Regions from separate parts of the Bradyrhizobium ferriligni genome, predicted to be linked through region 1. Evidence: riboswitches for the same ligand, from Rfam matches in the RefSeq annotation. Region 1 holds a riboswitch; the other holds the start of a gene.
What was found. A riboswitch is a leader RNA that binds a small molecule or an ion and turns the genes downstream of it on or off. The one in region 1 is predicted to bind cobalamin.

Region 1 (5,026 bases):
ACGCCGTTGTGGGTAAAATAATGGGGCCCCGGGATCTTACAGTTCACCAAAAGCAGAACGCGCCACAGATCCCCCTTCTCGGCCGACTTGTCATTCGGTTTCGACACGTAATCAACTACAACGGGTTCAATGATATGGCAGCGGCCGTGCCGCAGAAGATTGCCGAGCTTGCCTTGCGCAGTCGTCACGAAATTGAAGTTGGCCGGATCATGCAGAAAGTGAAGATTTGCGTCCCTTTCGCCATCTGTGACTTCACTGGCGATCAACGAGAGCGCCAAGGCACGCCAGCCCAACTCAATCGGCTTTGCATATGTCGACGCAAGTTTAATCGTCCCGTCGGTCGCGATCTTCCAAGTGATAGCGTACTGTTCGTCTGATCTATTGTCCGGGTGCCTGGTCCATGAAAAATAGACATACTCTGTTCGGTCAATTCCTTCGGCGACTCCCCATGATCGAGGCACAAAGTGAGCCACCTTCGAGACCATGGAGATGATTTGTTCTATAGTCTCACCATCTTGCGCTCGCCACGTTGACTTGACCCTTTCGACAAGCGCGTGGTCGTTGGCGCGAACATTGTTGCTCGTCGCCGCCAGCCCGGCCAGGCAGATCAGCGACCGACCGATACAGAACCAAAGCACGCGTCTTCCAGACATTTTCTTCATTGCTTCCGGCCCATCTGGTTATCATCCACACGTCAATTCCAAAGCGGGGACGTTCTCCTCAACGTGCTATGCGCGATCGCAAGAAGTTAGCGGCAACGTGACGCGGGCGCCTGCCGATGTCCCGCACGAGCAGGCGCCGTCCCTCGATGTCACGCGCCGCTAACTTCAGTGGTCAGCCAAAGCCTCAATTTGCAATGCTGGACCCGCCCAGGAGGAGAAGCCTGGACATGCCAAGGGCTTGCATTCTTCGTGCCAGGCAATAACCGGCAGTTCGCGCCAGATTTGTGCCGTCTTTGTCGACTTACCGACCTGCGCACGTTCTAATGTTACCATTCAGCCTATTCGCCACGACGTCCGAGAATGATTCTTATCACGCACTGAATCTTCGACAGTGCGGGCGAATGCCTTGCTGCCGGAGTCTTGACGACAATTGGGAGCAGGTATGCCGCCATCGATCCGTGTGATCCGGGGGCGTCGCCGCTACTACGAATGTCGAGGGCGCCCAAGCCTGTTGTGCTTGGCACTTTGCGGCCTACATCAACGCGGAGCCGCCCTTCAGCGGCGAGCGATTTGGAATCGACGTTAAGGAACTTCACGGATCAAGCAGGCGGACGAGACGTAGCATTCTCCGCTCGCGCGATGTTATGGGCCGTCGTCTACCTGCTCGTCATTGCAGTCAACATTAGAGGAACTGCGCTTCCACGCAGCCGTGTCGACCGGCAAGAGAAAAGTCTCAGGTCTTACTAGCTTCGGCTTGAATTACTCAACGCTTTCGAGAGCATCTGTCTGACGGGGTGGCTCATAAAAGGCCTTGCCATCCAGCCGAACAGACCGACAGTAAAGACGGCAGCAGCAAAGACGCCGAGGGCGCTCCAAACAGCAATTTTCATTGCGAGGCTCTCTTGTGGTTGTGGTGATTCAATGTGCTTGCTTTGGCCAGTATCACTAAAACATCAGCGTAACGCCTACCAGGATTGGCTGGTCGTACATCGACATGCTCGCTGAGCACGCTGCTGGATTTAGCGCATACCTCTTGCGCCTATTCGACACTGATCCATGGTTATTGGTGGAGAAGGGAGGAGGCATCGAAGCGTGCTCGATGAATCGTTCGAAAGCCGGGCCGCATGAAAACGTCCCGCTCGGCGTGGTACTGCCGCGTCGTCTCTTCAATAGATCTGACACGCCGCCCGACGCCACGCGCCTTCGAGATGGCCATTTCGATATCTTATGATTGGAGAGTGGCGTCCACGTCGCGATCAAGAGTGGCCTTGGAGCGTCGTTCGCGTAAGAGGCCGCAGCACCAATTTGAGAGGTTGACGGCCGAGTTCTCTTGCCGATAATCCAAGTCGTCGAGGTTCTCCGGTTTCCATTTGATCCGGAGCTAAGAGGGAAGCCGGTGCCAATGCCGGCGCTGCCCCCGCAACTGTGAGCGGCGAGCCACTGTCCAACAAAGTCACTGAAGCCCGCGCGGCTTCGGGAAGGCCGGACAGCAGCAATGACCCGCGAGCCAGGAGACCTGCCCCGACAATATGTTCATCCACGGGCGGGGTGTCCCGGTGGTGCGCCAAGCAGCCGTCGCTCGGGCGACTTCTCCTGCCTGCGTCCGCCACGGCCTTTGCCCCCAACACGGGGTTAGCGCTATGTCTCTTCTCTCACTTCCGGTTGCCACGCTCGGAACGCCGCGCATCGGTCCAAGGCGCGAGCTCAAATTTGCACTCGAAAGCTATTGGGCCGGAAGAACCAGCGAACAGCAGTTGCTCGAGGATGCGGCCGGCCTACGTGCCGCGAACTGGGCGCGCCAGAAGTCCCTCGGTGTCACCGTCATTCCGTCGAACGACTTCTCGCTGTACGATCAGGTGCTCGACACCAGTGTTATGGTCGGCGCCATCCCGGAAGTCTACGCCTCGAAAGCCGAGCCCGTTTCCCTCAAGACGTATTTCGCCATGGCACGCGGTTCACAATACGACAGCCGGGGTGCGAGTTGCGGCCACGGATCTCGCGGCGATGGCGCACCCGCGCAGGAGATGACCAAGTGGTTCGACACCAACTACCATTACATGGTCCCGGAATTTCACCGCGGACAGACTTTCAGGCTGTCCTCTCGCAAGCCTATCGAGGAGTATGAGGAAGCCAAGGCCATTGGCTTTCAGACTCGCCCTGTCCTGATCGGCCCGGTCACATTCCTAAAGCTAGGCAAGAGTGCTGATCCTGCGTTCCAGCCACTGTCACTATTGGATGACCTGCTACAGGTTTATATCGAGGTTCTGCAGGAATTGGCCAAACGTGGGGCAAATTGGGTTCAGTTCGACGAGCCCTGCCTGGTTCTTGATCTGGATGAGGAATCAAGAAAATCCTTGCTACATGCCTATGACCGGCTCGCCAAGGAAGGGCCGGCCATCAAGATCATGGTCGCCAGCTATTTCGGTGGCCTCGGCGACAATCTTCCCACCGCCTTGCGCCTGCCTGTCGCCGGGCTGCACGTCGACCTGGTTCGGTCGCCAGCGTTATTGGACCAGATCATAACCGCCAAGCGAAGTGATCTTGTCGTGTCACTCGGCGCGATAGACGGCCGCAATGTGTGGCGAACGAATTTGTCGGCACTGCGCCAGCGGCTCGATCCCGCTATCGCGAAGCTCAGCAAGGATCGCATACAAATCGCTCCCTCCTGTTCGCTGCTTCACGTGCCGGTCGATGTTGAACTCGAGACGGAGCTCGCTTCAGACGTCAAGAGTTGGCTTGCATTCTCGGTTCAGAAGATTCGCGAGCTTGCGACCTTGGCGCGGGCTCTTGCAGGCGATCAGAATGTTGCCGGCGCTCTTGCGGAATCGGAGCGCGCCACCACCAATCGTGGGACTTCGCCAAAGATCCAAGATGCCGGTGTCGCCGTCCGGATGAGAGCGATTAACCGGACCACGCGCCGGCGCGCCAGTCCATTTGCCAGTCGTGCCGAGATCCAGCGCAAGCGCTTCAAACTACCGGCGTTTCCTACCACGACGATCGGTTCGTTTCCGCAGACTGCGAAGGTCCGCAATGCCCGCGCAGCACACGCGCGAGGCGCGATGAGCGACGGACAATACGACGAGTTCCTCAAGGAAGAGACTGCCCGTGCCGTACGTTGGCAGGAGGACATTGGCCTGGACGTGCTCGTGCACGGCGAGTTTGAGCGCAATGACATGGTGCAGTACTTCGGCGAACAACTCGCCGGCTTCGCATTTACCAAAAACGGCTGGGTACAATCCTATGGTTCGCGCTGTGTCCGGCCGCCGATCTTGTTTGGCGATGTCTCACGGCCGAAACCGATCACCGTGGGGTGGTGGCGGTACGCGCAATCGCTAACCGAGAAGCCGATGAAGGCGATGTTGACCGGACCAGTGACGATCTTGAACTGGTCGTTTGTTCGCGATGATATTCCCCGAGGCGAGGTCTGTCGTCAAATTGCGCTCGCTATCCGAGACGAAGTCGGCGATCTCGAAAATGCTGGTGCGGCCATGATCCAGATCGACGAGGCTGCACTGCGCGAAGGATTGCCGCCGCGTCGATCGGAGTGGACGGCTTATCTCGAGTGGGCCGGGGATTGCTTCCGCATCTGCTCATCGGGCGTCGCCGATCAAACCCAGATCCATACCCACATGTGCTACTCGGAATTCAACGACATCATCGATGCGATTGCTGCAATGGACGCGGACGTCATCTCGATCGAGACTTCGCGCTCGAAGATGGAACTGCTCGACGCGTTCCGGAACTACAAATATCCGAATCAAATCGGGCCGGGCGTGTACGATATCCATTCTCCGCGCGTGCCCGAGTCGAGCGAGATGAAAGAGCTCGTGGCTTTAGCTCGAAAGCGGCTGCAGGATTCGCAACTCTGGGTCAATCCGGACTGCGGCCTGAAGACGCGCAAATGGGAGGAGGTTCGCCCCGCGCTGGTCAACATGGTCTCCGCGGCCCGCGAACTACGCGCCGCATCGGCTCCAGCCGACCGTTGATCTGGGACTGGTCTTGGTCGAGAATTCGACCGCCTGTCAACGATTTGCGGGCTCGATAATCGTGAGAGATCCTGGTGAAAAAAGGCCCGGCCGCCTTTAGCGGCCGGGCGGAAGTATGTCCGGGAGGAGCGACGCTGCTAGGCAACGTGCCGACCTCCATCAGCGGAAGGAGGACAGCCGATGGTCCGATTACGGCGAGGACATCCGCCGAAATCTGACCCTAGTTGAGGCGCAAGTTCAGCGTAGCTCAATCATGCCCTGATATGCGGCCCATATACCTGGGATTAGAAAGTCGTTCGTGAAGAACGTTTCTGAGCACCGTTTACGCGAGGCGTTGCGATAGACGGCGACAGCGTGTCCAGAGCAGGACGCGTAAAA
Region 2 (5,026 bases), on a different contig from region 1:
TAGCTAGCGACCACGTTCGTCGGTGTAAGCATCGAACATGCTTGCGCGACCTGCGCGGCGGGGACGACCCTACCGCGTGGTGGCCTCGCAAGCTGGTCTTTCGTTCCAGCATTATCCTGCGTCGATAGCGCCGCTACGACTAGGCGTAGGCACCTGCAGCTTGCGTGCGCTCGGATTCAATCCGTGCCTTGAGGTTATTCAGATAGTCCTCCACGTAGGACTGGGCCATCGACACCGGCAGGTTGATGCCGGCCGTCGCCGCTTCTTGAATTGCATGCTTCACCAAGCCTTCTCGAATCGCTATCTTGACCTCGGGGCCGGCGATGCAGCCCACGGCCTGCGCCGCAAGACTGAGCCCGGCTTCCTCCAGCGCCTTCTTTATGTTGCCGCCGCTGATCGCGGTGTGCAGAAGATTTGCAGCTTGCGCTTCGGCCTCGATCACCATTGAAGCAAGATCGGCCAGTTCGCCCAGCCCTGGAATGAAGCCGAGTACACCAACGGCCGTCGCTGTCCAGTCGAGTACCTTCGAGCCTACCTTGAGCACGTCATTAAGTGCGTGCATGAGGGCGCCACCGTTCTTCTTGGGAGACTTGATGTCGGGCTGGTCTGCCACGCCAATCATCATGTCCGCGGTGGCCTCCTGTTCGGCCGGCGTTTGAGCGGCATGCGTTTTCAATTGCGGAGCGGCGCGGTTCGCACCAGACATGTTGTTGAAGAACTGGTTGAAATCGTTTCTGCTGATGTTTCCGGAATCAACCGTATGGCCGCCGCCGAAGTCAAAAAACTTGTGGTGGGTTTTGTAGCCAGTAATCGCGTTGTTCATCAACCCGAACAGCACAGGATCCGAGAGCAGCTGGGAAGCCGCGCTTCGTACCTCGGGGGAAAGGCTCTTGTCGTCCACCATACTCACGAGCTTTTCCCGGGTCAGATCGCCATTTCCAAAGAAAACGTCCTGGTTCTTGTTGATCGTGTTTAGTGTGCCCAGTTCGTCTCGAGTGAGACTCATCGATGACGAAGCGACCTGCAGGAAGTCCTCTTTGTGGACCTGATCTATCGAGCCGCCGTACAACTGCTTCCATTGATTCGGGTGGTCGAGAAAATATTGAGCCGCCGCGAGGACCTGTGGGGGGCATTTGCCAATGTCGGCGTTGCCGTCCACGATGTGCCTGAAATCCGCAAGGCTCAAGTTCTTGGGCAGGTTATCGGAATATCGGTAGAGTTCGCGCAAGGCATCGGTCAGGTTCATGACCGATGGCTCACCGTTCCCGGTACCGTCGGATGGGATGTAGTTCTGCTCGTAGGTCCGCGCCCGCTGCTCCTGGAACGCGGCAACTTGAGGGTGATGGTCGGAAAAGTCGCAGAGATCGCCCGCTTTGATCCTGCCGCCACAGCGGCCGTCGCCTTGCGAACCGATCGCATAGAAGAGCTCCGGGTCCTGTTGCAGTGCCTCGATCGCCGCCTTTAGATCCGGCGGTGTCGAGGGATCGTCGGCCAAATCTCCCAGAGACTTCCAATCAAGCGGGCATTTGTCCTTGTGGCGGTTCAGCACAGAGACAATCTGCAGTTCCGCATTAGTCAGCGTGCCACCGTTCCAGGTGATCCTTGAGCTTTGTACGGGCGCTTCCGCAATGATCGGGCTGCCGGCAGCACAGGACGGCTGTGGGTCATCCTGATATGCATCCAAGGCTGCCCTTATCTCTGGTGGCAGGATATTCCGCGCCTCCTGCGTGAGTTCCTCCGTCAGTTGCTTGGTTGATTCTGTGGGGGCCGGCTCCTGCGGTGCTGAATGATCGCTGGTCGTGTCTTTCGACGAGAGGCTGGCCAGCATCGCCTGAAAGCTGGAAAAGTCCTGCGCCGAAGAGGGCGGGGCGGGCATTCCGGAGAAAGCCACAGTTGAGTTGGCGGTTGGCGATAGGTCGACTGACATTACACGTCCTCCGATATAAGAGTGCACCACAAGACGGTCACCAGCGCGGCCCGAGATCGCGACGAACAAGGAGTGTTGATCGGCAGAGTTCAACAGGTCCTACCACTTGCGTCCTGTTGCTCAGTGCGCCTTCAGCGCTCAGTTCCGCGACTATCCATGGGAACACCGCCGTCTAGATATTCACGCCGTATGATAAAACGGACAACCTTTCGAGAAGCTGACGGCGCTCAGATGATTTCAAGGCGATTGATGAAATAGCCTTGCAAGCAAGGAGCCTGGACGTATTTCAATGCCGGTGCCAGCTTCGTTTGGTTGCGTTCACCTGGCCTGGTGCCATGTCAGCGAGTTAAGCTCCTGATCCAGAACCGTGTAACTGTAAGGCATCGATGGCAGCGTCAGCGGCGCGTCGAGCGTCCTGACGACGTCAGGCAGGTGAAAACAGTAACACATAGCACTTTCTTCAAGATGACAGTCTCCGAGATCGGATGAGTATGCCTGCTATTTTTCACAACAGGATCGACACCAAAATTCGTCCCAAATTTAGAGGCCGATGCTTCTTCCTAAATGGAAGCCAGCCGCGATCATCAGGTAACGAACGCTCGTCAGCTTTCGGTCAGCTCGCTTCTCTAAAGAGTTGGCCCATTCGCGCTCACGAACGCTGCCAATCTTATCACGCGACAGAAACGGTTCTTCTCATGTTGCCTGCCGTTATGCGCAAACTTAACGGAAACTAGAAAGGCAGCCCAACGGCTTCTCCAATCATCTGCAGCGGAAGTGACAGGGCGATAGAGTGGTCCGGGCGGTCGGTATGTTTTTGCCTTCTCAATCTAGATCTCTCCAGTTGACGAATCCCGGCGAGTAGTGCCTATCTCTAGCTAGTCACGGTCTTCCGCTCCCCACACCTTGTAGGTCGGAAGCTAAGAGGGAACCCGGTGCGCCAACACGGCAACTCCGGGGCTGCCCCCGCAACTGTAAGCGGCGAGCGGTTGTCATCATGGTCACTGGCGCGACACAGCGCCGGGAAGGCCGACGGCCGCAGTGACCCGCGAGCCAGGAGACCTGCCGCGACCGAACGAAAGTCCTCGGGCGGGGTGCCCCGGTGGGTCGCTTGCAGCCGGGGACATTTGCCCGGATTCCTCGCAAGTCGTCCGCGCGGCCCACGCCTAACATCGCGGGGTTGCCGATGTCGCCGTCTTACAATTTCGATCAGCAGGGTCATCTCATTGAGCCGTCGCATGTGCGGCCGCGCCCAGCGCAGGCAAGGCCTAACCCGCCTGAGTTGTGTCGTGTGTTGCCGTCGCCGGCTCCGCTGCCGCGCCCCCTTGCGCCATCGCCAAGGCCGGCCGATCTCAAGCTCGATCGGACGCGCGACGACCTGTTGACGCCGTTCGGCAAGCTGACGGTGACCGACCGTTATCTGCTCGCCGGCGAATTGCTCCAGGACATGTTCGCGCGGGTGTCTTGCGCCTTCGCGGATGATGTTGCGCATGCCCAACGTCTCTATGATGCGATGTCTCGGCTGTGGTTCATGCCGGCCACACCGGTGCTGTCCAACGGCGGCACCACGCGCGGTCTGCCGATCTCATGCTTCCTTAACTCGGTGTCGGACTCGCTCGAAGGCATCGTCGGCACCTGGAACGAGAATGTCTGGCTTGCCTCTAACGGCGGCGGCATCGGCACTTACTGGGGCAACGTTCGCTCGATCGGCGAGAAGGTGAAGGGCGGCGTTACCTCAGGTATCATCCCGTTCATCCACGTCATGGACGGCCTGGCATTGGCGATCAGCCAGGGCTCGTTGCGGCGCGGCTCTGCGGCGGTCTATCTCGATATCCACCATCCCGAGATCGAGGAGTTTCTCGAGATCCGCAAGGCGTCCGGCGACTTCAACCGCAAGAGTCTCAACCTGCACCACGGGATCAACGTTACCGACGCGTTCATGCGTGCCGTGGGCGCCGGCACCGCGTTCGCTCTGCGCAGCCCGAAGACCAACGATGTCATCCGCGAGATCGACGCCCGCCAGCTGTGGCAACGCATCCTGGAGAACCGGCTGCAGACCGGCGAGCCTTATCTGTTGTTTATCGACACCGTGAACCGATCGCTCCCCAAGCACCAGCGCGAGCTCGGCCTCAAGGTCTCTACCTCCAACCTGTGCAGCGAAATTACCCTGCCGACCGGCATCGATCATCGCGACGAGGACCGCACCGCGGTGTGCTGCCTGTCGTCGCTCAACCTCGAGACCTGGGACCAGTGGAATGAGAAGCCAGGCTTCATCGAGGACGTCATGCGCTTCCTCGACAACGTGCTGACCCACTTCATCACGGTGGCGCCGGACGGCATGAAGCGTGCCCGCTACGCCGCCTTGCGTGAGCGCTCCGTCGGCCTCGGCGTCATGGGCTTCCATTCGTTCCTGCAGGCCAAGGGCATTCCGATGGAAAGTGTCGTGGCCAAGTCGTTCAATCTGAACATGTTCCGGAAAATCCGTCGCGATGCCGACGCGGCATCCGTGACGCTCGCGCGCGAGCGTGGGCCGTGCCCGGATGCACTGGAACGCGGTGTGATGGCGCGCTTCAGCCATAAGATCGCGATCGCGCCAACCGCCTCGATCAGCATCATCTGCGGCGGGACCAGCGCTTGCGTCGAGCCGATCCCGGCCAACATCTACACCCATAAGACCTTGTCCGGTGCCATCTCGGTGCGTAATCCGCATCTCGCCAAGCTGCTGGCCGCCAAGGGCGTAGATACTTCGGCGACCTGGCAGTCGATCATCGCGCACGAGGGTTCGGTCGCCCATCTCGACATCCTGTCGGAGCACGAGAAAGCGGTCTTTCGTACCGCCTTCGAAATCGACCAGCGCTGGATCGTCGAGCTTGCCGCCGACCGCGCCGCGTTCATTTGCCAGAGCCAGTCGATTAACCTCTATCTACCGGCTGACGTCGATAAGTGGGACCTTCACATGCTGCATTGGACGGCATGGAAGCGCGGGGTGAAGAGCCTCTACTACTGCCGTTCAAAATCGATCTCGCGGGCGGCGTTCGCCGGCGACATCGCTGACGGCGACAAAGCGGCGCCGCCGCAGCCGCGCGCTGACTATGAGGAGTG

Region 2: it holds a riboswitch for cobalamin, as region 1 does, so the genes downstream of both, AC1VNY_RS17180 (ribonucleoside-diphosphate reductase subunit alpha) here and metE (5-methyltetrahydropteroyltriglutamate--homocysteine S-methyltransferase) in region 1, are expected to answer to the same signal.

The regions. Positions count from the first base shown of each region.
Region 1 covers NZ_JBXEJO010000021.1:14,301-19,326, forward strand. Annotated here, with positions in the region: gene AC1VNY_RS14525 (nodulate formation efficiency C protein) at 1-662, opposite strand, end outside; cobalamin riboswitch at 1,998-2,200, shown strand; gene metE (5-methyltetrahydropteroyltriglutamate--homocysteine S-methyltransferase) at 2,303-4,648, shown strand; gene AC1VNY_RS14535 (transposase) at 4,933-5,026, opposite strand, start outside.
Region 2 covers NZ_JBXEJO010000026.1:34,222-39,247, reverse strand. Annotated here, with positions in the region: gene AC1VNY_RS17185 (HrpF/NolX family T3SS translocon protein) at 140-1,927, opposite strand; cobalamin riboswitch at 2,793-3,008, shown strand; gene AC1VNY_RS17180 (ribonucleoside-diphosphate reductase subunit alpha) at 3,216-5,026, shown strand, end outside.